One region of the Clostridium beijerinckii genome, then DNA from elsewhere that is predicted to be linked to it. Evidence: riboswitches for the same ligand, from Rfam matches in the RefSeq annotation. Region 1 holds a riboswitch; the other holds the start of a gene.

Region 1 (13,783 bases):
AGATAAATTAAAATATTACTATCTATCTTTTCAAAAGAAAATGTCTTATTTAAAAAGCTTACTTTTGAAAAAATGATTATGCAAATTAATGTTATTAATTCTATAATTATTATTCCAAAATTATTATTATAAAAAAGTTTATCGACAATTAAAGAAAGCATTAACTGTAAGCTAATCTCTACAAGTAATACAAAAAGAAATCCTAATATAATTTCTTTTAAACCTATCTTGTATATGGCTTTAATTACTACAACAATCATTATATATGTAATAATAAAGTTTACTCCTAATTGTTCAACAATTGTGGTTAAAATAGATACGATAAGTATAATAGATAACAGTTTAGCTATATTATTATTTTTCTTATTTAAAGCTGCCCATAAATAAATTATATTAAATGTATCCAAGCTATTTATAATAAAACTATTTAACATATTATCACTTTTCCTTTTTTAAATTCAGACATAATGCTATTTTTAAATTTGTATCCTAAAAATGCTGTCTTGCTGCATTCATTAAAATATACTTCACTAAGTTTAACGTCTAGTTTTTCTATTTTGTATATATAATTCGTGTTTATTGCAAATGCTCTATGGCTTTGAACTATATAATTGCTATCAATTAACTGCAATATTTTTTTTAAACTTATGTTATATGCAGTATAAACTCCATTGTAAGTATTAATATCGCAGTTTTTACCATCAACTTCTATAAATATAATATCATTTACCTTTATTCCAACGTACACGCCATTTTTTAATGTGATTACAATCTCTTTATCTTTTTCCTTGCTATAATTATCAACTTTGTTATTCAAATCACTTGTTTCATTAAGAATAATCTTATTCAACATAGCTTGTACATCATTTTTATCATATGGTTTTACAATATAGTCATAACAATGGGTTTGTTTAAATGCTTGGGTTATATATTCCATGTGTGTTGTTAAAAATATGATTTGCCTAAATTCGTATTTAGCTATGCTTCTAATCTTCATAGCAAGATCCAATCCTGAAGATTGTTTTAAACTGATGTCTATTAAAAACATATTAATATCATTATTCAAAATTATTTCTAATGCTGACATCTCGCTATCAGCCTCATAAATTTCTACAAAGTCACATACAGATAATATCATTCTCTTTAAAATGTCTCTTTGTATAGAATCATCCTCTACTATAATAATAGAATACAAAAGTACCACTCTCCAATCCATATACAATCTAAAAAATATGTCAATAATACTGTCTCATATAATCATGAGGTTAAAGGCTAATTTCACTTAATCTTATTTTTTATTAGATTATTAAAACGCCTCTACCTATATAATACAATATTATATAATTATATACAATTATCCCACTTTTGTGTAATTTTTATTTATTATTCTTTAAAGGCAGTGATAAAACGTGCTGTATAGACTATTTAATCTAATACAGCACGTTTTAATTATAATTATTCTTATTAAATTTTTTCTAAAATTAATTATATAAAAGTCACTATTTTTTCAGAAACAAATCCATCTAATTGCCCATTTCCTTTATACTATAATCTGCATATGAAGCATACTCAGTTTTGGGATATTTATCTTTTACCTGCCTAAAATATGTAAGAGCATTTGAATAATCATTTGTCTCTTTATAGCATGTTCCTATTTGATACATTAACCAAGGCATAATATCTATGTCAGAATCAATTTGTGAAGTCATTTTTAATTTAGGAAGTGCTTCCGCATACTTTTTTTGTTTATATAGCTTATTTCCATCATTGTATATAGGCCAGATTCCACTTATTTTTAAATCTTGCCACAATTTATCATACTTCACTTTCGTATCATTATCAAAATTTTCATTCTTCAAATTTATTAAATCCTCAGCTGCCATTTCATATTTTCCATCTCCAATTGATTTCTCAGCATCATTTAGCATACCCACGATACTATCTTTATAGCTATCGCTTTTTATTTTCTGATCTTCTGAATCTATTTTAGCTTTCTCACTACTTTCAAGATTTACCATGTTCTCTTCTAACGAATCATCTACTTTGTTCTGATCTTTATCAACTTCCTCTTGCTTTACTATTAGTTTATTATTTATACTAAGCTTATGCAAAAATTCTTGAGTTTCGATAGGAACCTTCGCTATTGCTATCTGAATAAACTTTGGATAAAAATAATTCATTACAATACCGCCCATAATGATTAATGTGCTTAATATAACCATAATTATTTTCCCTGTCGAACGCTTTGGTTTTGTAGAGTACTCATTCCATATATCACTATTAATATGATTTATAACCTCCATATTATTTACATTTCTTCCTCTAGATGATTTTATTTTTAGGCTTTGTATATAATCATTTGCTAAACTATCGTATATAGCGTATTTTTTGAGTTTCTTAAAGACCTTTTCTGCATTTCTATATTGCTTCATGCTAACATAGCACAATCCAATAAGCTTAATTGCATCTGAGAACCCCTTATTATAAGATAAAGCTTTTTTCAAATCATTTACAGCCAACTCAAAGTTGCTTTTTTTTATTTCTCCTATTGCCGAATTATATAGAATAATGGATTTCTTAATGTCATTATTAATCTTATATCTATTCAATTCCATTTCCTTTATATTGATTGGATTTATTTTTTTAATCTCCATCTCAAAATTAACCAAATAATTACCTCCTAAAATATTACATAATAATACATTAATGTTTAAACAATAATATCCTCCCATTAAAATCAGAAAAACTTTGCATTTGCATTTAAAATTTAATTTATTTCTATGTATAAATCTTAGCAAATTATGTAATATAATTCAATATAAAGTCTTATTGGAAAAATATTTTTCAAGATATTTTAAATGTACACAAAATTATTTAATATCTTCTTTTTGAAAATAGTATAAAAAACTTAAGACTATGTATAAGTTTAAAACAATTCTTTCCTATACATAGTCTTTTTTCGCTTCCAAATAATCTTTTATTATAAGTAATTTCTTTAATTTAAATTTTGCCTGATTCCAATTCGTATTCCTTGAGGAAACTTAAACACCTCATACGGATCATATTTCAATTTAACTTCTCTTAATTTCTCTAAATTTTCGCCATAATACTCTTTTTCATATTCCTCAATATCTGCACATGGAAAATTAATATATGAACCTGTTGTTATACTATTTATGTATTCAAGCTTTTCTTTAACCCATTCTATATTCATAGGTGCACATTCAGCTTCTTCCCAAACAGATTGAAGTCCCATTATAAATTTCGCATCTCTATAATAAAAAGCTGTATCATTTTTATCTTTTTCCATAATTGCTCCACCTAATCCATATAGAGAAACAGCTGCATATACTGCACCTTTAGCCCTCTCTTCAACAAGTTCTATGATTTTTTTCATTTCACTTCTACTATAATCCTTATATACGAATCTTCCTGCCGATTTATATTTTTCATATGGAGGATGACTATCTTGAATTCTTCTATTTACATCTAAGACTGAAGTATAGTTAAAATCAAATACTCCTTTTTTAGAAATATTCTTAAAGTCGCCTAAAATTACATCTGCCTCTTCTCTGGTACCATATAATATTCCTGTAATTCTGACTCCTCTTCCTTTTATTTTTGAATTATATATCCCCATCTTTAAATTAACTCTTTTATTTAAACTCATATATAAATGTGTCCAAGTCTCAAATATATCTAATATCTCATGATCATCAGCACCTATATAATCTATATCTATTAAAGTTGCCATCTTAATTTTCTCAGGAAGTTTAAATATCATGCTAGTAACTACTCCAAAATTTCCTCCACCAGCACCTCTTAAAGCCCAAAACAAGTCTGTATTAGATTTATCTGTAGCAACTATTCTTTCCCCCTTATAGTCTATCAATTCAATTTCAAGTAAGTTATCAGAGGCTAATCCAAGTAATCTATTTGAATAACCCCATCCGCCGCCTAAAGTTAGTCCAGAAACCCCAACCGTTGGACATCCTCCTCCTGGAAATGGATAGCCTAGTTCTCCCAAAACCTCGTAAAGTTCCCTATTCCTAACTCCGCCTTGTATTTTTACTATTCCTATTTCTTCATCTACAATAATCGCATTCATTTTACTAATATCAATGACCAAAGCATCATTCCCTATTGAATATCCCTCGTAGTGATGTCTGCCTGACCTTATTCTAATTTCTACTGAATGCAATTTAGCCCAAGTTATTGCATTTATGATATCATCATTAGTATGGCAATATACAATTGCTAATGGATATTTTTCTATAGCTCTATTCCAAGCTTTTCGTTCTTCTTCATAACTAAATTCCTCTTTTGTAATGATATCTCCGGTCAATCCTCTGTAATCAAAATCTATCAAGTCTATCACCTTCTACTTTTCTGCAAATTATTTCATCTACTTCCATAATAACATATTATATTTTTTATAATAAGCGTATTCTATCTAATAAAATACTTTTTTTATACAATCTTTTGATATAAAAATAAAATTTATATAACCCTACCATGAATTTCATAGTATCAAATATATCCTTTAGGATATGCTAATATCATAAAGGATATAACAGTTAAGCAAACAAATATGTTTGAAAAACAATATATTTGTTTTTCAGAATTTAATACAAGTCAAAAGACTTGTATTAAGATTAGATGCGATTTTATAGGGTTAGGAAAAGTCTTATTATAGTAGATTAATTTTATTATAATAAGATTCCAACTTATCTTATAAGGTCAAGCTAAGATTATATTTGGTAGTGTAATAATCATATATAGTCAAAAGATTATATATGGTCGTGTAAGTATCTTATTTAGTCGAACAAAATATTAATATGGGTATTGCACTGTTTAATTATGGTCGAAAGATTATAATTAGATACTAAGTTATCCATATTAGTGTGAGTTATACTGTTATATTCTTTATTTAATGGCCATAGGTAAATTTACATAAATTTACTTATGGCTTTTATTTCTACTCATTTCCTATAACAAATCCTTCTTTGCCTTCTAACTATCCATACAATAAAGTTTTTTCCATATACCAATAAAAGTACATGGGAATAAGTTACTTTTAGTAAATCTTCACATGTACTTTTATTTTATGTTGGAATATTTGCAAATAATAAAATTCATACAAATTATTTTTAAAGGTAATTTTTCTTAGTTATTTATTAATTTAATTTTGCCAGAAAAAATATACAACTTAAATTCAAAGTTATAAGTTAATCAATATACAAATCTAGTTCTATTTTTCTGCTAATTTAACTAATTGTTCACCGAATTCTTCTGCTTTCATATCTGGTACCCATAGCCCAGATTGTGCATCCTTCTTAAATTTATAGGTACCCTTATTGGTCTCAGATGAAGGTTTAGCGCTACCTAATTCAGCTAATAAATTTTCTATATATTTATCTTTAAATTTATTAATTGCTTCTTTTTGATCAGTAATGCCTAAGGCAATGGTTGAATCCTGTGCATCATTAGTTGCTTTGGTATCCATTGCATTAAAATCAATGTATGGTGTTGTTATTGTTATTGTTGCTTCACTTCCATTTTCAGAACCTGCCTCAACAGTTGCATCTAATGACTTTAATGCGTTATATTGAGCTTCTGTTATCTTGTCCAATTCTTCATCTGAAATAAGAATCCCAGCCTTAGTAAAATTCATTCTAGTTTGGTTTTTAGTTGCATCCATTTGAGTCTTGATTATGTTATTAGCATCATCTTCTTTAATGCCAAACTTACCTATATCTGTTTTATCATGTTTTATTAAAAAGTTGAAAAAGAACTTTCCACTTTCACTAGCAGTTGGTTTTTTGCTGCATCCAGCTGTTGTCAGTATAATTCCTATACATAATAAAGTAATTAGCATTAATACAATTTTTTTATTAATTTTCATTTTAAATTTTACCCCTTTTTTATTTTTTGTAAAACTTTAAAAATAAAGTATCTAATGTTTTATTTTTACAAATTTCCACTTAAATATTATATCATAGAGATTCTCAATTTCAATAAGTACTGCTTATATCTAGACTAAGAAAAATAAGTGTAAATTTAGTATTTTTTATATCATTTTTAATTTAAGAATCTATTAATCTTAACTATATATCAACCTCTTATATCTGCTTCAGAATTTTCTTTAAATAAAATTTTATCCGAATTCAATTCAGTTTCATCATGTATATATGGCTTTTTCCTAAATACCCTTATCACTTTACCAAATAGACCTACTATACCGGCTAAAACAAATATCCATGCTTTCTTAAATATTATTAGTATTTTGTTAAGCAAACCTGTCTTAGACACTGTACCTCCAACAATTAGTGCTGCCAATCCTACTTCCGCTACTTTATCACCTTTTATGTAGCCTGAGTATATTTTTCCTTCTTTATAAGCATAATTTTTAATAATATTTTCTAACTTAGGTTTAACTGCTGCCATTAATTCCTTTGTATCTTCTCCATCCGCAAAAATGTACTCACTAGGCAGATTTAATTTCGCTAAGTCAGTTCCTACATTTACAGTCTTCGAACCTTTAGTCCAATTTATTCCTGGAACACCTATTGAATCATAAGCATATGAGATAATTGGAATAAACGTAAATATAGTTAAAGCTGCTAATGTTCTTAATATTTTTTTCAACATTTTTATCCCCCTATGTACTAAGTTACATTTCTTATTCTAAAGTTATTTTCATTTGTTGTATATTATACTTTTGTATACTTTTTCGCTTTCAAATAATACAGGGATTATGTAGAGAAATATATTCTATAATTAGAAATATATTGAGATATTTAAAGTTGATCATCTAGAAAAAATTCAAGAATTAATAGAAAAAAGTATCATTACTAGTTTACAATTCGTCCACCATTTTTATCGCTAATGTCAGCGCAGTATCACCTGCAGCTATTTCCCTGAAGCAATCTCTACCTTTTCTTTGGGATCCATATCATAACAACACAACTACGTAAAAAATCATGGTAATATTTACAATTCAAATTCATCCTCTTAACTCCGTATATTTAATTAAGTTATGCAAATACTAACTTCGAATGATTTATATAGGAGGTGTTAAATATGCCAGGAACAGCTAAACAATATGTTGATCAAAGCGTCTCTTCTTGTAAAGATACTATTAACTCACTACAACAAGCACTTAGCTCTGCAGAAAAACAAGATAATAAGAATAAAATTCAACAAGCAATAAACTCTCTTAATTCTGCATGCCAACAATTATCTGAGTATCAAGACTAATTCAAACTTAGATGTATTGTTAACAATATAATAAACCACTTTATTCTGATTAATTTAGAATAAAGTGGTTTATTATCTTTTATCTTAAATATTTCTTAAAGTTATACTTTATAAAACATAAAATTAATATAATCAGACTTATTAGAAATAGCTGTTATATCAAAACCATGATTCTTTAACAGATTTATCACAGCATTAAAATCTTATGCCAAATTTCTTTTAACAACTTCTTTTGTTTCTGCTTTTGATTTAAGTCCTTTATGAATCAACCAAAGCATAATGAACCATACAGGTGTTACAAATAGAGCTACACGAGTTTCATTATTAAATGCTAATGTAATTATAACAAAAGCTAAAAATGCTAGGATTATATAGTTCATAATTGGGTAAAGTGGCATTTTAAATTTGTTCTTAGCTGCAAGTTCAGGATTAGTTTTGCGATATTTCAAATGGCAAACAACAATAATTGCCCAAATAAAGATAAAACAAAATGTTGATATACTTGTAATTAGAACAAATACTCCTTCTGGCATAATGTAATTCAAAATAACTGAAATCAAGATAACAATTGCTGAAAACATTGTGGAATTAGCAGGTACTTGATTAGAAGTTAATTTATTCATCGACTCTGGCGCATTACCTTCTTTTGCAAGAGAATAAACCATACGGCTTGTACTGAAGATGCCGCTGTTACATGCAGAAGCAGCTGATGTTAATACAACGAAATTTACAATACTTGCTGCTGCAGCAATTCCCACTGCTGAAAACACTTGAACAAATGGACTTTTATCCGGATTAATTGAAGTCCATGGATATATGCTCATGATAATAAAAAGTGCTCCAACATAGAAAATAATAATTCTAATCGGAATATTATTAATAGCCTTTGGAATAACACGTTCTGGATCTTCTGTTTCACCAGCTGTAAGTCCTACTAATTCAATTCCAGTAAAAGCAAACACAACCATTTGGAATGAAAGAATAAATCCAGTTGCACCCTTTGGAAACAATCCGCCATGACTCCAAAGATTTGTAAAGCTAGCTGCACCAGCATCTGTAGAAAATCCTTTAATAACCATAAATATACCTATTATAATTAGAGCTAAAATTGCAACAACTTTAATTAAAGCAAACCAGAACTCCATTTCGCCGAATAACTTTACTGCTGTAAGGTTCATAATCAATAAAACGATAAGAATTATAAGACTTGGAACCCATTGAGCTACATTCGGGAACCAGTATTGTATATAAAGACCTGCAGCAGTTACATCCGCCATCGCAAGTGAAATCCAACAAAACCAGTAAGTCCATCCAGTAATAAATGCTGCTCTCTCTCCTAAATAATCATATACAAAATCTACAAATGAATGATAGTTTAAATTAGAAAGTAATAATTCCCCAAGGGCACGCATAATAAAAAAACAAATTATTCCTGTTATCATATACGCAAACAATATAGATGGTCCTGCTAAGTGAATAGACCTTCCTGAACCAAGGAATAATCCAGTACCGATTGCTCCTCCAATTGCGAGTAATTGAACATGACGATTTTTTAGTCCTCTTGATAAGTTTTGATTTTCTGATTTTAATTGATCCATTTTATCCCTCCATCTTAGTTAAAAGGCATGTACTAAAAAGCCCTTTACTAATATAAATATTTTGTGATTTGAGATATAAATGGGAATAGATAAGATCTAAATGAAGTAATCTATAATATATTACTTTGATAAGATATGTTATCTGTCCCCTGTCCTTTTACCTGAGAGTTTCGCCTTTACAGCTTTCTCCTTCGGTGCTCTTTTCGAGTCTCTCCAAGGTTTCATCCAATAGCGGTCATCTCTAATTAAATAGGTACCTGAAAGATTTACTTCTTCGGTGAATGACTATAGTCATTACTCTCCCGCTATCTTCATCTGAACTTTTAGATTTTACTGTTATATAGTAATACATTTTTAATAAAGTTGCAACATTTTTTTCATTTTAATCAGAATTCTTAAGTATTTTTATCATAATTTTAAAACCATAACAAAAAGAACCCTATTTCTAGAGTTCCTAATTTTTGATATTTTATGTATCACTAAATATTTTTCCTTAACTCACATTATTTATCTTCTTTTATATAGAAATGATTTGGATATCGCTCTTTTTTAAGTTCCTTTTCAGTCCCCAATTCACACGCCATGGTGAAATAATCAACCTTGTAATTAATATGTTCCATATATTTATTTAATTCATCTATCTTCTTTTGAACATTTTCCCTGTGCTTTAATATTAACTCCAACCTTTTATATAATGTACAATCACCTTGGCTATTTAAAACAACGAATTCTTTTATCTGCTCAATGGGCATAATAGAATATTTCATAGTTTCTCTCCTTATACTAGAAATTTCTAAGATACATTATACGCCAAAATCACTATTTTTAGAATCGAAAGAAAAAGAAAATGTATACATAAAACTTATTTTTTACCCATATCCTAGTTAGCACTTATTTCATCAATCATCCTTAGCTCTTCATCTGTGAATTCAATCTTATGAACTATACCCACATTTTCAATAATTTGCGATGGTTTTGATGCTCCTATAAGTACACTTGTTACTTCTGAATCTTTTAATACCCAGCTAAGTGCCATTTGAGCAAGAGTTTGCCCTCTATTCAAAGCAATATTATTTAATCTCCTAATTTGATCTAATTTCTTCTCTGTCAATATATCTTGTTTCAAGAACCTTCCATCTACTTTTATTCTGCTATCGTCTGGAATTCCATTTAAATACTTATCTGTTAATGTTCCTTGTGCCAAGGGACTAAATGCTATAATTCCTTTTCCACTTTCCTTTGCTGCTCTTTTAAGTCCATTGTTTTCAATAGTTCTATCAAATATAGAGTATCTATTTTGATTAATTATAAATGGACATTTTAACTCATTTAAAATTGCAGCTGCCTTTTTCATTGTCTCTCCATTATAATTCGAAATTCCTGCATAAAGTGCTTTTCCACTTTTTACAGCTGTATCAAGAGCCATCATAGATTCTTCTAATGGAGTATCAGGATCCATTCGATGATGATAGAATATATCTACATATTCCAATCCCATACGCTTTAAACTCTGATCCAAACTCGCTAATATATATTTACGACTTCCCCAGTCTCCATAAGGCCCTTCCCACATCTTATAACCTGCTTTTGTACTAATTAATAATTCATCACGATATGTCGCTAAATCGTCTCTTAAAATACGTCCAAAATTTTCTTCTGCACTTCCCGGAACTGGCCCATAGTTGTTTGCTAAATCAAAATGAGTTATACCATTATTAAAAGCAGTAAAACATAATTCTTTCATGTTATTATAATCTGCATTGCTTCCAAAATTATGCCAAAGGCCAAAGGATATCATAGGAAGCTTTAAACCACTTTCCCCACATTTACTATACTTCATCTCATTATATCTATTTTTTGATGCTTGATATTTCATTCTCTCAACTCCTTTGTTTTTATAACTTTACTTTAACACTTAAAGTTAACTTTAAGTCAATATTACATTTTTATATTATTTCTAAAATGAAAAGTTAATTTCTTGTTTGAAAGGGTAAATTCATCTTAGCCGAAGTTAGTCTTGCACTATTTGGGGATAATGGGACTTAAGTCTTGCATTTTCAACAATTATTAAAGATCAAGAATTTACTTATTCACTTAATGATTTTTAGATTGTTTAAAATATATTATGCAAAAATAAACTACCTAAATCAGAACTATCATAAACATTTAGTATTTTATATTGCATAATATATATTTTCATTTAAATTGAATTGTATACCTAATTAGCATTTGGATAAACTGAAGTATCCCATGAATGATCTGCACTTATTTCTTGGTCTGTTAAGTTATAATAGTCGTATTGTATAACATCACCGTAATTAGATACAGGATCATCCCACGTACAGTCCACATGACGCCATTTGTTATTTATATAAACCAAGTTCCATGCATGGGCCTGTCCATCAGCAGTACCCTCTACAACCATTGATTTAATTCCTGCAACAGTAAACATTTTTTGAGCTAAAAGAGAATATCCCTCGCAGACTCCAGTATGTTTAATTAGAGTATTATAGGGATCATATATAGTTAAAGATTGATCATATTTTGTATTATTTATTATCCAATCATGTATCGCACGTTCTTTGTCTGGCTGACTCATGCTATCTGGAGCAATCTGTGCAACTATAGATCTCACTTTCGAATCCAAATCTGCTTCCATTCCTGCTGTCATTTTATAATTGCATTTAACCTGTATTCCAATATTACCTGATCCATCACTTGTCATGGTTACATCGTAATCAGATACATTAAACATTTCATAAGAGTTAGTGATTTTCAACTTACTTATTTCATCTTTAATAATATTTTCTAGGTTGTTAATATCCACACCACTACTTGGACACTCTATATAAAATGATGGATTTTGAATACTGACATTCTTTAATATTTCTTGTCCTATTAATGTATTTACTGAGTCAATCCACACTCCTCTAGAATTCAAGTAATATCCATCAATAGTAGTATTCTGTGCCATATATCCATTTTGGTAGAAATAATACCAAAAGCCATCTATCTTTCTCCATCCAATGGCATATGAATTACCTTCTGTATACCACCAGCCCTTATAATTAGATTTCCATTCTGCTGAAACTCCTATTGGGGTTAGCGCTGTAATCGACGCTGCAACCAATGTACAAATAATGATATTTCTTAATCTTAGACTTTTCATTTTATTCCTCCCTTCAATACTTATAACATAATTGTATATTACTTCATCTTTTTTTCAAATATGTTACAAAACAGTTTTACACAAAAAATCTAGTCATTGTATTTATATTTTACTATACAGGTTTAAATGTTTATTTTTCAATATTATAAAATTGCAATTAAATAATGTTAATTAGAAAATAGAGCCAGTATTCTAACATCTATGATACTAGCTCTATTTTTATGTTTATTTATTTTTAGATATATCCCGAATATTTTAATAAAATACGCATAGTTAAAAATTATGCATTTCAAATTCCCAATATATAATTTCTATAACATTCATATGCACATTAAGAATATGTACATAGTTATATGATTATTTTAGTACCCCAAAATTAATCTTTGCCTGCACTCTGATCTTTGATATGATGACATCTTTAATATATTTTCTTCCATCCATTTTCGCTGTTCATAAGAAAATCTTTTTCCAAAGAATAACATAAATTGATTGTCATAATTATCTCCTACTAATCCATAGGTAGATTGAGTAAATTTAATAAACCCAAGAGTCTCTAGCAATGCTGTATCATGAAGATAAATTGATTTCTCCTGATCAAACATTTCTAATCCCAATTCTTTTTCTAACCTGGATGCTAAAAGATTATGTTTAGATTCACCACATTCATAAAATTTTCCATCTCTTGATAACCAACCACATATGCCTGTTTCACTCATTCACTTAATAGGATAGATACTTATTATCTAGATTGTACCTTCCTATTTTACACCTCACTCTCTTGCATAATAATATGAATATATTATTGCTAATTTTTATGTTTAAGCAGCGTTTTCATTCTGTAAACCAAGAAAATTCAGCATATTAGTATAAAAAAACTTTTACTTTAAATTTAATATATTTCATAAATTCTATATTTCCACAAAAATGTTCAAATTCCTCTATTTTAAATGGTGTAATGATACATGAAATTAATGGATTGATATATCAAGTTTACCAATCAATCATATAAGTGACATGCAATAAAATGCTCACCTTCAATTTCTTTAAAAACAGGAATTTCATTTTTGCATCGCTCATATGCATATACGCAGCGATTGCAAAATTTACACCCATTTTCTCTATCTTTCAATGTTATCTCTGATTCTTTTATACTAAGCCTCTGCTTTCGCAATTTTGGATGACTAACCGGCATAGATTCAAGTAACATTTTTGTATATGGATGCATCGGATTATCAAATAAATCTTTTTTTTCAGCTAACTCAACAATGTTCCCTAAATACATAACTGCAATTCTATCACAGAAATATTTTACAACGCCTAAGTCATGAGATATAAACAAAAAAGTTAGTAGATATCGTGTTTTTAATTCATTCAGTAAATTTATAATCTGTGCTTGAATAGAAACATCTAATGCAGCTACTGGTTCGTCTGCAACCACAAATTTAGGCTGAACAGCCAAAGCCCTAGCAATTCCTATTCGTTGACGTTGACCACCACTAAATTCATGAGGATATCGATTTATAGCTTCTTTATCCATACCACAAATCCTTAAGTATTCTTCTGCTATATTAAATGCATCTTTCCCATGTATCAATCTATGTTTCTTAATTCCTTCTGCTATAATTTGTCCAACTTTCATTCTTTTATCTAAACTAGCAAATGGATCTTGAAAAATAATCTGCATATCTTTTCTTAATCTGCACATTTCTTTGTTACTAATTGATTTCTTATTTTCAACATCAAATAAAGTCTTATC
Region 2 (17,520 bases), 1.3 Mb from region 1:
TTCGTTACTTATCTCATAATTAGTAAAGCTTCTTGTCTTAGTAAATCATTAGTTTGAAATTTTCCTGTAAAAGTGGTTGTTGTAGTCAATGTTCCAGGTTTTTTTATTCCTCTTGAAGTCATGCATCCATGCTCTCCAGTTATAAGTACACCAACATCACTACTTTTTGTAACCATAGAAACTATTTCTGCTATATCTGTTCCAATACGTTCTTGAAGTTGAAGTCTTCGCCCAACCATATCTGCAATTCTTGAAATTTTACTAAGACCAATTATCTTATCTTTTGGTATATATACTACTGTAACCTTCATATTATACATAAGCGCTAAGTGATGTTCACAATAACTATGAATTGGTATATCCTTAACCACAACCATATTATTATGAGTTTCTGAATCATAATCTTCATTCTCAAATGTGGTTCCAAACGCTTCTGCTATTTCCCTGTTTGAAAGTGTCATTCCTTGAAAAACTTCTTCATACATTTTTGATACCCTTTTAGGTGTATCTAGTAATCCTTCCCTATCAGGATCATCTCCTAAAGCAACAATAATTTCTCTTATACATTCCTCTATTTTTTTTGTATCTATCTTCTTTGGCATAACTTAAGCCTCCTTGTATTTCTAAACCTTTTGTAAAAACAAAATTCACTATAAGCTAGTCTATATTATATATAATAACCACTCAATTATTAAACTCCGCGTGCATTTTTATCCCAGATAATTTTATGTAATTGCACTTGCAACCTTACTCTATTCAAATTTTTATCTTTCATAAATTCTACAATTTCTTGCATTTCTATATTTCCCGAAACTGGACTTAAATAAACAAAGCATTTTGATGTTAAATTGTACTTACATATTATTTCATATGCCATTTCTAAATCTTCCTTACTTCCTATCACGAATTTATAAACATCATTGGATTCTACAATGCTTAAATTATTAAAATCCATTCTATCAATCATATTACTGCTAGGAAGTTTAAAATCTACAATATAACTGATATTATTCTTTATAAATTTATTTTTAAAAGGTCCTATGTTAACAGCACCATTTGTTTCTATATGAACTTTTAAGTTCTCATCTGAGTTCAAAAGTTCTAGTAATTCATGTATATTTTTTTGAATAAGTGGTTCTCCACCTGTTAAAGTAACATTAGTAACTTTATTTTCTTTTATATACTTATAAATTTCTTCGGCAGTTAGAACTTCTGAAGTATTTTCTTTATCCCACGAATAAGTTGTATCGCACCAAGAACATCTTAAGTTGCAGCCTTGAAATCTTATAAATGTTGCAAGTTCACCAGAAGTAGGACCTTCCCCATCTATTGATAAAAATTTTTCAATTATATTAAACATAATTCCCCTCCATTAGTCCTCTGTATAAATGCAGCTATTATTAGGAGTTTCAAATAATTCTACTTCACACACTGACAATCCTTTAGCTTTTAATCTATTAAAAATATCTCTAGACATTTCTTCTGCTGTAGGTCTATAGTCAACTAAATAAATGTTGAAATTATTTTGTAGTTCTTCGAGTTTCTTAACCAAAGCTTTCCCATCTTCATTATTTTCAATAATTAATTTATGGTCAAAAGTTTCTGCAATCTCTTTTAATATATTTTTAAAATTTCCGAAATCATCTACCATGCCTCTAAGCTGACCATCTTGATGCAACTTTTCAGATCTTAGTTTTGCAATTAATTTGTACCTATGACCATGAATGTTAGAACATTTTCCTTCATACCCACTTAAATAGTGCGCCATATCAAATTGTACTTCACTTTTTATTTTAAACATATTTTTCTCCTCACATAATTTCTATAAAATTTTCGAAATCAGTTTTATAAGGCTTATCCATAAATTAACTTTCCATTTAAATATAAAAAAGATTAATTTTGTAACATCTAAAACTAGCGCAACAAAATTAATCTTAAATTAAAATAATTCAAAATTAAAATGCCTAGTTTTTTTTAATGACAGGATGGTCTTAATGAACTGTCCGTATTTGATTTTTCATAATTTTTTTGATATTGGTAATGATAACATATTTCATTTAATTATGCAAACTTTCTATTGTATTTTTATCCAATGTGTTATAATTATCAAGAATCAGTTAAATTTATCTAACTTTATCTTTTAGGAGGTCTTTTTTTGAAAAAAATAATGGGATTTAAAGATAAATTCGCTTATAGTTTCTTTAATTTTGAAGCATACAGAGAATTCATAGCACAAGGACTTAGAAAGTCAATATTATATATTTTTCTTGTTACGTTGATATTATCAGCAATAACTAATGTTAAGGAAATAAATATGATTGCCACCGAAATATCGGTAGTACAAAATGATCTTTCAAATAATGCACCAAATTTTGAATTTAATAATGGCGTATTATCTGTTGATTCAGATGAAACTATTTACAATAAACATGAAGGCGATTTTCTATTTTATTTAATATCAAGCTTTATTGGAAACATAAATACAGTAAATTCACTTGACTCTGATGCCATAAGTATTCAGGACAACCTTGAAAATGATTCCTCAACTTTTAGTATTGATGCCTCAATGCTAAGTGTAAGTACTGATCAATCAAATTATTATACTTTTATTATTGATACTAAAGGTAAAACTGACAAAAATATTCTAAATTCTTACAAAGATGCTGTGTTTCTTGATTCTAATAACATATATCTTAGAAAAGATTATAGAACAGTTGGCACTATCAACTTTTCTGATTTTTCTAGTATAAATATTAATAACGAAAATTCGGGATACTATCTTTCCATAATTAAAATACTTACACCAATAGTTTTTTTGGTTGTTAATCCTATTAATTCCTTTATTACTAATTTGATTTTAGGATTCTTAATATTTGGTCCATTTGCTGTTTCTATAGGTTCATTTATGGGAGTAAAACTAAAATACTCTAGAGCTTGTACTTTAAGCTTTTATGCGATGAGTTTACCACTTTTACTTGAAGCCTTAATACATGTTGCTGGAATAATAATGCCAGAATTTTTTCTTATATTCTCCATTATTACATTAATCTATTGTAGCTTGGCTATAAGAGAAATTAAAAATAGTGATAAATCTGAATTAAATTTTATGAAGTAAAATTATATTATATGCTATTAAGTGCTTAAAATATGCTATTTATTGTTTCCAACATAATGTACCTTATAAAAATATCCTAAAGATTTATTAATCAATCTTTAGGATATTTTTATTCTTTAGGGAATTATAATGCAATTAAATCTGTGGATAACTTTATAGTAGTATATTTTACTAGGGTTAATAACTATAAAAGAATAAAAAACAAATCATATTCGCCTGCCAAATTTTTCTCACATGCGTTCGAAAAGGCAGATGCGTGAAAAAAATCTTCAGCTCCACAGTCGCCTGCGATTTTTTTATATTTTATCTATGTGTGAATGTAAATATTGAAGTTATGTGAAGCATGTCAAGTAGCATTACTATATTAATACATATAAGCATTCCACATAATATATCCTCAATTTTACTATTTGTCTTTATCATACAAATAGAAAACCTCTTTTTACTAAACGGGTAAAACCACGGCAATCCTCCAATCGTTAGGCTATCTAGAACTAAATGAGAAAATATTCCTAAGAATATCCCCTTTATTCCAATTAACAGAAGCTTATCTGTAAACATACCAATGACAGTCGAATATAAAAACAAATATACAAGTGGCGCATGAAATAACTTTCTATGGCCAGCCAATTTATTTATTGCTTTTGATACACCTTTAGTTTTTTTCCCAATATAACTATTTCCATGATCTATGTCTGGAAATATACTCCCAACAAAAGCTCCTCCAAGTAATACTGCTGTAGACACAAGTGGCATATTTGCAAATTGGCAATTCGCATATAATCCTACTAGTATTCCACCATTCATATGTGTTTTGTAATTCATTTTTTAATTCCTACTTTCGGTTTCTCATTTTATCTTAGGTTTAAATTTCTTCATTTTGTTATTATACTATAAATCATTTTATAGTATAAAGAAAAATCCACTAAAACGCTATGCTTTTAGTGGATAAATTTATATATTTAATATTTTTTATTATTGATTATTAGGCTTATTTGTTTGAGCAATTTTTATACCTGTATTACTTTTGTCTGAACAGATTTTCTCAGATTTACAGCCCTTACATCCACAGTTGCATTTTCCTTTTGAAGAATTCTTAAAAGATTTAAAGATTATAAATCCAGCAAAAGAAATTATTATAATCGTGATTAATATTTCTATCATTTAAGCTTCACCTACCTGCTATTATAAAAGTATGATTTAAGTCTTGATATTGATACTTAATCATATTCTTAACAATTATTAAAAAAACAAACTATTCATTTTTAAAAATAAATGCACAAGGTTATAAAGAAAACCACCCAAATTAAATACTAAGAAAGAAGCAATCCATGCGACAATTAACTGAAAGAAAATTGAAAACAAAGTTAATTTACTTCCATATTCTTTTTGCATCGTACCAATTGTTGATATACATGGAGTATATAGTAGTATAAAAACCAAAAATGCATATGCAGAAATATTAGTGAAATGAATTGGTAAAATTACCGATAAATCCCCTGCAAAAATTACTTGCATAGAAGCTAAAACTGATTCTTTAGCTAGTAGTCCTGAAAGTAATGATACTGCAGATTGCCAATTACCAAAACCTAAAGGTTTAAAAACTGGTGCGAGAACATTACCTATTGATGCTAATATACTATCATCAACTTGATTCACCATACCATGAAGATTAAAGTTCGATAAAAACCATACTACTACGCTCATTGCAAAGATAATAGTTGCAGCTTTTTGTAAAAAACCGCTAGCTTTATCTAATGTTTGTTTATATATAGATGATATTTTAGGCATCTTATACTCAGGAATTTCAATTATAAAAGGTTCTTCATCTTTTTTGAAATATGTATTTTTGAATAAAATACCAAGCAAAAATGCTACTAAGACTCCAAGTAAATATAGGGAAGATACCACTAATCCTCTATGAGATTCAAAGAATACAGCCGCAAATACAGTATAAACTGGAAGTCTGGCGTTACATGACATAAATGGAACTAGCAATGCTGTAAGTTTTCTATCTTTTTCACTTTCTAAAGTTCTAGCAGTCATAATTGCTGGAACTGTACATCCAAAACCTATTATCATAGGAATAAAAGCTTTGCCCGAAAGCCCCATCTTTCTCATCAATTTATCCATCATAAATGCGACTCTAGCCATATAGCCACTATCTTCCAAAATAGTTATACATATAAATAATACTAATATTATTGGAAGTAATACTATAATTCCTCCAACACCTGAAATAATACCATCTACAATTAAAGAGCTAAACCAATCAGAAGAATTCGATAATAGTTGGTGCGCAGTCGGTATAATATTATTATTTAAAAGATCATCTAAAAAATCTGAAATTGGTTGTCCAACCCAAGAAAATGTCAACTGAAACATTAGAGCCATAAGTAAAAGAAAAATAGGATATGCTAGAACTGGATGTAAAACAAACTTATCCAATTTCTCAGTAATGCTTTCTTGTAGGTTGTCTCTTATTGTCATACACGATTTTAATACATTTTCTATAAATTTATACGCTTCTTTTTCAGATGAAAAATCAAATTTTCTATGATTCAATGGTTTAGTAAAGTTTCCTTCTCTAAGTCTTTCCTTAACTTTATCTACTCCTACATTTTTTCCTGCAATAATTGGAATTACTTCAACATCCAGTTCTTTAGACAACTTATCATAATCAATAACAATTCCTTTATTTTCACAAACATCAATCATATTCAAGGCTAATATTATAGGTTTATTAAATTGTTTAAGTTGAGTTGTAAGATATAAATTTCTATTAAGATTAGATGCATCCACAATATTTAATATTAAATCAACATCACCTTCTTCTAGAAATTGCTTGGACACTTTTTCTTCATTTGAGAAAGTATCCATAGCATATATTCCAGGTAAGTCAACAATCTTAATATTTTCAAAAAGAAAACCTTCTTTTTTATCTACAGTCACACCTGGCCAATTACCAACATACTGATTGGAGCCAGTGAGTAAATTATATAATGTAGTTTTTCCTACATTAGGATTACCAAGTAAAGCTACGTTTATCATTTATTTAAGTCTCCCCTATTTTGCTAATAATTAAAATATCCAATCCACAATTATTATAATTTTTTTAATAGTATATTCTTAGCATCTTTTTTTCTAATTGCTAAATCAAAGCCTCTAAAGTTTATAATAATTGGATCACCTAGTGGTGCTGTTCTTCTAAGTTCAACCTCAGTTCCTTCAATGCATCCTAACGCAAACAACCTCTTAACTAATTTTGAATCTCCTTTAATAGATGAAATTATTCCTTTCTCTCCCGGATTTAAACTGCAAATACTCATAATAATGACACCTCCTAAATGAAATTATTTATCATATAATTAAGAATATCATTATTGGCTATAATAAGCAATATAAAATTGGTATATTTGCTCATATTTTTGATATATTTAAGATACTTTTTTCTTATGCAACAATGCAAAATCAATTCATATACAATTTAGCATTAAATAATACCGAATGTTAAATAATGAATTGTATATATTTAACAATTCATACTATTATTCTATTACTTACGATGCTATAAATCAAATGTGTAATTGCATTTATACAAAATTGCCTAAATTTTATAACTATTTAATTTTCTATAGATAGATCTACTTTAAAATGGCCGATTAAATTAATAACTATTTCAATGATAATTTTATTTGATAATTAATATTTTATTTAACTATTAAAAAAGGCACCTTAACATTAAAATAGGCACCTTTCTTGAAATTTATTTTTTACTATTCTTTGATCTCGCTAATTATATGCTTTGATTCATTATAAGAATTTGCTAATTGTTTAAGTGGCGAATCATAAGGATTTACCCATCCTCTATTAACAGTTAATTCTGTAAGAGCTGTATGTCCTTCAACAATTTGTCCTAATGAGGCTGAATATATAGCTCTTAATTCAGGAGTACTGCTTGTAAGTGTTGCATTTAGATACATATCTGCGCCTTCCTTCGCTGTAGAAAGCATACTTGATGCTATTATTTCATCATCTATATCCATAGTGCTTTTAATCATATTTCCAATTATACTTCCCATTTTACAATACCTCCTTTGAAACTGGAACTCCATTTTCATTCATAAATTGTTGAATTCCTTTTATCCTGCCTTCAGTTGCTAGTACACTTGCTTCTGATTGTCTTTTTAAATCTCCATCTGTAATTAATGAATTAACAGCTCTTTGCATTGCTAATCCATCACTCTCCATCTTTAAAACTGATGTTAAAGATAAAATTTCTGCTTCCGAAAGTGTTCTCATATCATTACCTCCACATAATATATTTTACTTATATATTATGTGTTTTTTAATTATTAATAGTCGTGTAAATTTTGCCTCTTTTCCTCATAGAATAAATATTAATCCAATATGCTAATCATATTACATAATTTATGAAACCACTTTTAAAATATACTTCCAAATCGTTTTAAACTTCTATCTAGATGTTCGTTATAGTCATTTGAATTTTTATTTAAACTATTTATTTTTACTACATCATTACTTGTTGATGAATGTATATATTTACTATCACCTAAGTACATAGCAACATGTCCCGGAAAAAATATTAGATCTCCTTTTTTTATTTGCTTAAATGTTATTTCTTTAATAGGAAAACCTTCTTTAATCTTTGCATCTCTATAAATTAGAATTCCATTCAACATATATGCCATAGAGCAGAGACCCGAGCAATCAATTCCAAGAGGAGTTTTTCCTCCCCATCTATATTGTGTTCCAATATAAGATACGGCCGATGATACTAAATTATCCCTAAGACCTTCTTCATTATTTATATCATAACTTTTCTTCAAATTGGATATGAAACAGCTTCTTATCCAGCCTATACTATGATTAGGCAATATAACTTTTGTAAACTTATTGTCTTTACTACATTCATAGGTAGAAATTAAATTAGCTCCTCTTGTCAGAGTTGCAATTGGAAACCCAGATGCTTGAGGATTATTAAGAATATCTGCAAAAGAATTAATTACTATTGAATTTTTTTCTGTTTCCCACTTTTCTGATATTTTATCATTTATTATTAAATCAATACCATTAATATATCCTTCGTAATTGTAGCGAGTTCTTACATAAAACCAATTATTAACGTCCTCTTTGAGTATTTCAACATTCATTCCGAATAGCACTTCATCTACACTTTCCGAATTATTTTTTGGCTCACGTTTTAACATTCCTATAGTATTATTAACTATTGCATTTTTCATCAAATCACTCCAATGTATAATGTTTAATAATCAACTAAAGAATAACTATTTCGCTTCTTTCTCCGTTTATCTTTACTTTTGCTCCTAATGGAATACTTATAGTAGGAGCGCAATGTCCGCAAGCTAAATTATAAATTGTCGGAGTATTTTCTGGCTTTATCAATTCTTCAAATATCTCCATTAATGTTAAACTACTATTCCCTTCTATTGGATCACACCCAGTCCATGATCCTAAAATAATTCCTGCAGCATCTTTAAATTTTCCACACTGCTTTAATTGAAGTAACATTCTATCTATTTTATATGGATATTCATCTACATCTTCTAAGAATAGTATTTTTCCTTTTGTATCGAGTTCATATGGAGTTCCCATAGATGATGCAACTAAAGAAAGATTTCCTCCAACCAATTTCCCTATTGCTTTTCCGTTTACTAAAGTTTTTATTTCTTGTTTATCTGGATTTTTTAGTATTCCTAATGGTTTATCACTAAATATATTTTTTATAAAATAATCCATTGTATAATCATCTACACCTTTATAAAATTCGGTTGATATCATTGGAGTATGAAAAGTTATAAATTTACATTTTTCATTAAATACAGTATGGAGCGCTGTCACATCACTATACCCTGCAAAAACCTTCGGATTTCTTTTTATCATATTGTAATCCAGCATGTCCAAAAGTCTTCCTGCTCCATATCCCCCCCTTATTGCAAAAATACCTTTTATGGTCTTATCATCAAACATTTTATTAATATCATTTGCTCTGATTTCATCACTTCCAGATAAATATCCATGGTTGCACCTGCAACTCTTTCCTAAAACAACTTCAAATCCTAGCTCTTCCATGGCTTTAATTGACGGTTCTATTCTATCTGGTTTTGTTGGACTTGAGGCTGCAATTAATCCTATTCTATCACCTTTCTTTAAAGGCCTTGGTCTTATCATATCTATACCTCTCCTGTATATTTGTTATACTCAAATTTAATAAAAAGACCATTGTATTTAATATAGTTTACTAAAAATTACATGAACTATATTTTGCAATACAATGATATTTTATAATCATTTGCCAAATCTATTTAATTATATGAATAACCAATATACTTTATAATATATGCTAAAAATATTTGCAGATTCTAAGACTTTAAGATGTAATATACCGTAAAAATATCCCTATTGGAATGAACTTTTTAATGAAAGCTAACACCTTGAAATCTGTTAAGTGTTTATTCAGAAATAATGAGTATAATAAAATTATAAATAAGTATTTTAGTAATCTATGTTTGTATTAACACTACTACATATTAATACAGCTTTACAATAATTATATCAACTTTATTGATAAATTTGCTTAACAATATTATAGTTGAAGTAATATGGATTACCGAATAAGATACTTCAGTCGGCGTAACACATTTCTTAAAAGGGTAACAACTTTAATTTCTATATACTGATTGATTATCTTTAAGCTCATGCAATGCATAATCATTATAATTATAAACTTATTAATAAATGCTATTTATAATTATTAATAGAAGTTTATAGATGCTAGTTTATTTTTAAGGGGATTGTTCCATTAGACTAATGTTAAATATAAGTTGGTGGTTTCATCAATATGGTTTATAGTAAAATTGAACTCTTATTCTCTTGAATAATACTAAAATATATTCAAAAAATACATAATGAAATTAAATAAAAACTATGATTTCTCATCTTTAATAAATTAACAAGCATAGATGAGAAAATTTACAGGAGGAAACTTATGGATAATATAGTTCAAAAATTTAAAAATACTTTCTATACAAAAGAATTCGTTACTTTTTTAATAATAGGACTTATCAATACATTTAATGGAACTGTTTTTTCTTATATATACTCAAGCTTTTTAAATGAGAATATAGCATTTATAGTTGGCTATATTTCTGGTTTGATTATATCCTATTTATTGAACAGTCTTATAACTTTTAAGGAAAAACTGCAATTGAATAAATTTATAAAATTTGCAATATCATATATTCCAAATTTTATTATTCAGAATATAGTTGTAGTAATAGTTTTTAATTTTATGGGTTTAAATAAGCTTATTGCTTATTTATTAGCCGCAATAATAGGTGTTCCAATCACATTTATATTAATGAAATTTTTTGCATTTAGTAAAAAATCTGTTTGAGTATTTCTCCAAAAATTACATTGGTAAAATCAATGAAAGAAATTAGACTTCTAATTTTAAATCTGTATAATCAATATTAGGCATACAAAATAAGTGATAGATATGTATGCCTTAAGTCATCTTTTAAGAAATTGGAGGTACTTAATGAATAAGATAAAAAAATATTATATTATTATTCCTATAATAACAGCTATCCTGTCTCTTATAGTAATGATAGTAACATCAATAAATTCAAAAGTAGTTAATAAAGGTTATTCTTATTTTACTGAAGATCTTAATTCTAATAAAATATCAACTGTAATAGTTGATACTTCTCCTAAAATGACTGTAATACTCAATAGTGGTGATAAATACTCTACAGATAATCCACATACTGATACTTTAAAAGAAAAGCTATTATTAAATGGAATCGAAGTTAAGGACGAAACCACTCCCCCTATTTCAAAAACTATTCCTTCTGGAATTTTAGGGTTATCACTTTTTGCAATAGTTGCGATGCTTGTATATAAATCAAAGGGTGGTGTTTCTTCTGTAACATCGATGGAAATGCAAGATTTTAGCAAAGATAAGAAAGCAGCCTTAAACTTTGATGCTGTAGCCGGAAATGAAGAAGCTAAAGAAAGTTTAATGGATGTTGTAGATTTTCTTAAGAACCCAGAAAAGTATCAAAAGTATGGTGCTAGAATGCCAAAGGGTGTTATTCTCTATGGTGATCCAGGTACAGGTAAGACATTGCTTGCAAAAGCAGTTGCAGGTGAAGCTGGAGTTCCGTTTTATGCACTTAGTGGTTCTGATTTTGTCCAAGTATATGTTGGAGTTGGTGCTGCAAGAGTAAGAAACTTATTCAAGAAAGCAAAAGCTCAAGGAAAAGCTGTAATATTCATTGACGAAATCGATGCTATAGGTAAAGCAAGAGGTAATGGAAAAAATGGATCTAGTAACGATGAAAAAGATCAAACATTAAATGCGCTTTTAACTGAAATGTCTGGATTTGGACAAGAAGAAGGAATTGTAGTAATCGCAGCTACAAATAGACTTGATATGTTGGACAAAGCTCTTCTTAGACCAGGAAGGTTTGATAGACATATAGAAGTTTCATTGCCAGATGTTAATGCAAGAGAAAAAATCTTATCTCTTCATTTAAAGAACAAACCACATGAAAATATTGATATTAAAGATATAGCTAAAAAAACAGTATATTTTTCTGGTGCAAAGCTAGAAAGTTTAGTTAATGAAAGTGCTATATTAGCAGCTAAAGATAACAGTAATTATATAACTTCTGACCATATAGAAAACGCCTATTCTATAACTTTAGCTGGCCATGAGAAAAAAGAAAGAAGTTATCTTAAAGAAGAAGATAAACTTCTTACTGCGTATCATGAAGCAGGACATGGATTAGTTAATATGCTATTACTTCCACAAGATAAAGTTTCTAAAATAACAATTATACCGACAACAAAAGGTGCTGGAGGTTATACATTATCTATTCCTGAGGATACCAGCTACCACAGAGTAGATTATTTAAGAAATAAAATAAAAGTTTCACTAGGTGGTAGAGCTGCAGAAGAAATAATTTTTGGTAAAGATAAAATTTCTACTGGAGCGCATGGAGATATATCTCAAACTACTGATATTGCATTAAAAATGGTTACTGAGTATGGTATGGGTGAAACCTTAGGGCTCATAAATCTATCAAGTGTAGGTCCCTTATATAGTAGTTATGGAAATCCTGTTATTGAAGAATGTAAAAATATTGTTAGTGATCTATACAATGAAACACTGAAACTTTTAATTAAAAATAGAGCTTCTCTTGATAAGATTGCTATAGAATTATTAGAAAAAGAGACTTTACACGAAGATGAATTAAATAAATTAGTTATGCAGATGACTTAAGCTTAGTTAAGTAAGTGAATTTAAATGTGCATATAACTTAATTCTTTTAGAATAGTTGCTTTAAAGATTCTAAGTAGAAGGCTGTATATATTTAATGAATATTCCAATTATATTGAAACATTCATTAAATAAAACAGTCTTCTATTTTTACATTCTATTTTATATTTTTATGCTAAATCCAATCATATAACTCATATTCCGCCTAACTAATTTTTCCTATTTAACCTCAACTATTCACTATATTATTTGACTAAAAATTATTATGATTACGGTATGCAAATAATATTTAATGGGGGGATTGGAATGGATAAAGAGTTGTTATTGGAAAATATTGAAATGGAAGCATATAGCCATGGAAAAGCGACGCTTGTAGCAGGTATGTGTAAGAAACTAGGAGTTATCAACATCTTTGATCAATATTTGACTAAACAAAATGGGAGAAAGCCTGATATAGCTTATGGGATAATGGCTCAAATGATGTTAGCAAATCTTTGTCATTCAAGACGACCATTATATCTTATGGATGAGTATTTTGAACATATTGATATTGAAGGGACATTTAACAGCGATGCGAAGCCTCATAATCTTACAGATGATAGATTTGGCTGTTTTCTTGATAATTTTCATGAAGCTGGTCCAAGAAAAATTTTTTCTGAAATAAGTATGACTGCTTTCGCTACGTATGGATTGAGTATAAAGAATATTAATTACGATACTACCTCAAAGGTAATGTGGGGCCAGTATGAAACAGAAGAAGGTAAAATAGATGAAATATCAATTGATTATGGATATAGTAAAGATAAAAGAAATGATAAGAAACAAATAAAAATTGGAATTGGAACAGCTAACGGTATAGTTGTAGACGCAAAAGTTCTTTCGGGTAATACAGATGATAAAACTTATAATAATGACGCTATAGATGATGTTGATGAAATTTTAAAAAAATCCAAAACTAGTAAAGATTCATTCTACTATGTTGCAGATAGTGCATTTTTTACAGAAGAAAATATTAATAAAGCAAATGGTAGAGATATAAAATTTATAACAAGAGCTCCTGAAACAACAAATATGTCTAAAATCTATATTGGTAAATTTTTTAGTGAAAGACAGTTAACAAAAGATGTTATTTTTGAAAATGCCCAAGGTAAAAAAGTTAAATATCAAGTATTAGATTATAAATCAGAATATAAGGGGATTCCAGTTAAACTGGCAGTCTGTTATTCCTTCACTCTTGAAGAAACCAAAAGGAAAACTATTTCTAGGCATGCAGAAAAAGAATATGCCGAATTAGAGAAAAAAATCAAAGTATTTTCCAAGCGTAGCTTCGCGTGCGAAGCAGATTCACAAAAAGAAATAGAAGAGTTTTTAAAGACTAAAGGGAAAAAATTAAAATACCATTCTGTTAATTTGAATATTGAAATGAATGAAAAACGTAAGCGTAAAAAAGCTGATAATAAGGATTCACAAAAGGAATATGAATATACTATTAATTTAGAAATTAACCGTGAAGATTCAAAAATTGAAGCAGCAATTGAAAGAGAGTGTACTTTCATCTTAGCAAGTAATGATTCTGATATTTCATGTGAAGAAATGCTGAAAGAATACAAAACTCAAAGCAGCGTAGAGAAAAAGTTTCAGCAGCTAAAAGCACCAGAGTTTATAGATGACCTTTTTGTAAAAACTCCCAAAAGAGTTGAAGCCTTAACATACATGATACTTATTGGTTTAATGATTTTATCAGTAATGGAACATGTAGTCAGACGTGAGATGAAGAAAGATAATACGATTATACTTGGACCTGGAAAAATAAAAATGTCCAAGCCGAGTTTAAAAGCTATAATGGGTATCTTTGAGTATGTGCCTATACAAGTAATTAAAGTTAATAACAATTGTATAAGAAAGTTTCAAAAACCACTAAAAGATAATCAACGGCAGATATTGAATTATTTAGGTTTGGATGAAAGTATTTTTGTTGGACATGCTATTTAACAAGTATATATTTCAAAAAATTTAATAATGATTCCATTAGGGATAGTTTAGAAATTTACTATGGAATAATTCACATATAGATATATATTATTCCAAACTTTAAATAAAGAAAAGATATTTCACTGAAATGCATAGCATTCAGCGAAATATGAGATATAAGCATTAAATAAAAAATAGAATATTAGAATAATTAGTTTGACATGGTATTAAAACTAAATTATAATATTTTTTATTAATTATAGTAATCGTGTGATGAATTTGGGAGATGCTACAAACAATGTAGAGCCGAAGGTGAAATCGCAACAAACTCTCAGGCAAAAGGACCGAATTCTGACGAAACTCTGGAAAGTCTTATGACACGCAAGAAGCAATCTTTTTAGTTAACTATTAAAAGAGAATCTTTCAGGTAAAATAACAGAGGCGAATTGTTTATGCAATTCGTCTATTTTTATGCATAAAATTTAATTGAAAGAGGTGTTTGATTTATGAATGATATTAATATATTGGAGTATCTAGGCATATTTGCATTTGCAGCATCTGGGGCTCATGTTGCAATCGAGGAAAAATTCGACTTATTCGGTATATATATTCTCGCTACCGTCACAGCTATGGGAGGTGGAGTTCTTCGTGATATTGTAACGAATGTTGGAATTCCATTATTTTTTGAAAACTATACAACTATTCCTTTTATTATTTTAGGTGCAACAATTCCTGTTATACTTCGTGGAAAACTAAAATATAATAATATGTTTGTGATAATAGATGCAATAGGGCTTTCAGCTTTTTCTGTCTCTTCTGGAATTAAAGCTCTTGAAAGTGGCTATAATTTAATGCTCTTTCTATTTGCTACAAGCATTACTGGGGTTGGTGGAGGCGTACTTAGAGATATAATTACCAATAGAAAACCTGAAATTTTTAAAACTGATGTTTACTGCATTGCATGTATTCTTGGTTCACTTTTACTGTGGTTTCTATATCCACTTTTAGGAACTCACTTATCTCAGCATATATCATTAATCGTTATTTTTTCAATCAGAATGATTTGTTATATAAAAAAAATAAATCTTCCTATAATTGATAAGAATTAATTGTAGAAAGGCATCATCCTAGAGCAAATTAACATAAAAATACTTTACTCTAGGACAAGCTCATTCTTAAACGTACATATTTTTATATAAAAAAGGAAAAGATATCATTAGATTTATAATCCCTATAAATATTTAGAAGTATATACATTAGAAAGGGGTTGATTTTAATGATTAACAAAAGCAGTAAAATTAGCGTAATATTAGCAATATTATTTGAAATATTAATTATTATTACAGCTATTAAGACCGCCTCATCAAATCCGTGGAGTTATCTACTTTTTTTACTCTGGGATGCTATAAGCATATTTATTCCTTTTATCGTTCTTAAAGTTGCTAATTCTAATAAAATAACCCTTCCATCTAGTTTTTTATCAGCATCAATAATATTTATATTTGCTACTTTATATCTAGGAGAAACTTTAAAGTTCTATAGTATGTTCTGGTGGTGGGATTTATTTCTTCATGGTACATTTGGTGTATATGGCGTTATAATTGGAATGCATCTTTTGCAGGGAATTATAGAAAAAACCAAAAATACAACTCAGAAAAAATTTTCTAAATTCAGCTTAGTATTTGCCTTTTGTTTTACAATTTCAATAGGTACTATATGGGAAATATATGAATTCTTAGCAGATTATTTTTTTAAAACTGACATGACAAATGGAAGTCTTGAAGATACTGCAACCGATCTCATAGTAAAGATTACATGTGCCTTCATTACATGCTTAATATATTATTTTTCTAAATTAAAAAAGGGAAATAATGTTTAACAATCAAAGAAATTCATTAAACATTATTTCCCTACTATAAAAAGTATTATTTATTATTAAATCAATGATTTGTAAATATAGGGTGACTAAAAATCACCCTATATTTTCTTTTGGTTCTGAAAAATAATATCCCTGAGAATAATCTACATTCAAATCTTTTATTTTATTATATATTTCTTCTTCAGATACAAATTCTGCAATAGTTTCTATCCCCAACTCTTTTGCAAATAATACTATAGTCTTTGTAACAATTTCTGCTGACTTATCTTTATGCACATTTTTAATAATTGATCCATCAATCTTTATATAATCTACATTTAGTTTCATAAGATAGTTAAAATTTGAATAACCAGTTCCAAAATCATCAATTGCAATTTTCGACCCATATTTTTTTATTTCTTTTATAAATTCAGTAACTTCATTAAAATTTTCAATACCTTCCGATTCAACTATTTCAAATACAATCTTTTCAGGGTTTCGTACATTCTTTAATTTCTTTATAATTAGTGCTCTAATTTCACTGTTCATTATATCCTGAAGAAGAAGATTTATAGATATTTCATAATTAGTTTTATTTAAAACTTCAAAAGTTTTTTCTAACATTATTATAGTTAATTCTTTATATAGTCCAGCTCTTTTGGCTATATCCAAGAAAAAATATGGAGATATAACTTTTCCATTTTCATCAATCATACGAATTAAAGCTTCACATTTCTCAATTGTTTTTAAATTATTATTAACTATTGGTTGAAAAAATGGAACTATTCTATTTTCAGCTATAGCATCTTTAATTTTTTTAGTCCATATTATATTCTCCTTGATTCCCTCATATATATTAAGATCTTTCCTATATATTTGAAATAATTCTTTATTTTTTTTTGCATAATTTAAAGCCATTTCTGCTTTCTCAAATAGTGATTCTTCTTCTAATGCAACTCCCATTACAATTGTCAAGAAAATTTTACCTTCTTCGTAAACGAAACATTGATTGTTTATTTCATTTTGTAAAAATTGTATTTTTGCAATGAAATCTTCTTTTGCTATACCACTACTTGCTATAGCAAATATATCTGAATTTACTCTGTATGAATTTAATTTATTCTCCTTACAATACCAGCTAATTAACTTAGAAATATCTTTCAATACCTTATCGCCTATTGTATTTCCATAAAAATCATTAATATCATTAAAAGACCTTATATCAACAATTGTGAGCTTATTGTATTT

What was found. A riboswitch is a leader RNA that binds a small molecule or an ion and turns the genes downstream of it on or off. The one in region 1 is predicted to bind glycine.
Region 2: another riboswitch for glycine. It lies ahead of PZA12_RS13095 (trimeric intracellular cation channel family protein); the one in region 1 lies ahead of PZA12_RS19310 (amino acid permease).

The regions. Positions count from the first base shown of each region.
Region 1 is NZ_CP144906.1:4,165,774-4,179,556, forward strand. It holds gene PZA12_RS19275 (ATP-binding protein) at 1-434, opposite strand, end outside; gene PZA12_RS19280 (LytR/AlgR family response regulator transcription factor) at 428-1,195, opposite strand; gene PZA12_RS19285 (tetratricopeptide repeat protein) at 1,524-2,669, opposite strand; gene PZA12_RS19290 (FAD-dependent oxidoreductase) at 2,996-4,369, opposite strand; gene PZA12_RS19295 (hypothetical protein) at 5,252-5,905, opposite strand; gene PZA12_RS19300 (DUF2167 domain-containing protein) at 6,115-6,651, opposite strand; gene PZA12_RS19305 (hypothetical protein) at 7,084-7,260, shown strand; gene PZA12_RS19310 (amino acid permease) at 7,464-8,858, opposite strand; glycine riboswitch at 8,998-9,085, opposite strand; gene PZA12_RS19315 (hypothetical protein) at 9,362-9,625, opposite strand; gene mgrA (L-glyceraldehyde 3-phosphate reductase) at 9,739-10,734, opposite strand; gene PZA12_RS19325 (transglutaminase domain-containing protein) at 11,077-12,027, opposite strand; gene PZA12_RS19330 (hypothetical protein) at 12,390-12,743, opposite strand; gene PZA12_RS19335 (ABC transporter ATP-binding protein) at 13,025-13,783, opposite strand, start outside.
Region 2 is NZ_CP144906.1:2,830,003-2,847,522, reverse strand. It holds gene folE (GTP cyclohydrolase I FolE) at 9-602, opposite strand; gene queE (putative 7-carboxy-7-deazaguanine synthase QueE) at 692-1,360, opposite strand; gene PZA12_RS13160 (6-pyruvoyl trahydropterin synthase family protein) at 1,373-1,801, opposite strand; gene PZA12_RS13155 (DUF1189 domain-containing protein) at 2,156-3,115, shown strand; gene PZA12_RS13150 (metal-dependent hydrolase) at 3,419-3,940, opposite strand; gene PZA12_RS13145 (FeoB-associated Cys-rich membrane protein) at 4,091-4,279, opposite strand; gene feoB (ferrous iron transport protein B) at 4,358-6,166, opposite strand; gene PZA12_RS13135 (FeoA family protein) at 6,220-6,444, opposite strand; gene PZA12_RS13130 (spore coat protein) at 6,892-7,197, opposite strand; gene PZA12_RS13125 (hypothetical protein) at 7,199-7,417, opposite strand; gene PZA12_RS13120 (C40 family peptidase) at 7,561-8,379, opposite strand; gene PZA12_RS13115 (S66 peptidase family protein) at 8,414-9,328, opposite strand; gene PZA12_RS13110 (GtrA family protein) at 10,146-10,553, shown strand; gene PZA12_RS13105 (ATP-dependent metallopeptidase FtsH/Yme1/Tma family protein) at 10,698-12,446, shown strand; gene PZA12_RS13100 (IS1634 family transposase) at 12,750-14,435, shown strand; glycine riboswitch at 14,685-14,771, shown strand; gene PZA12_RS13095 (trimeric intracellular cation channel family protein) at 14,921-15,523, shown strand; gene PZA12_RS13090 (hypothetical protein) at 15,691-16,293, shown strand; gene PZA12_RS13085 (bifunctional diguanylate cyclase/phosphodiesterase) at 16,387-17,520, opposite strand, start outside.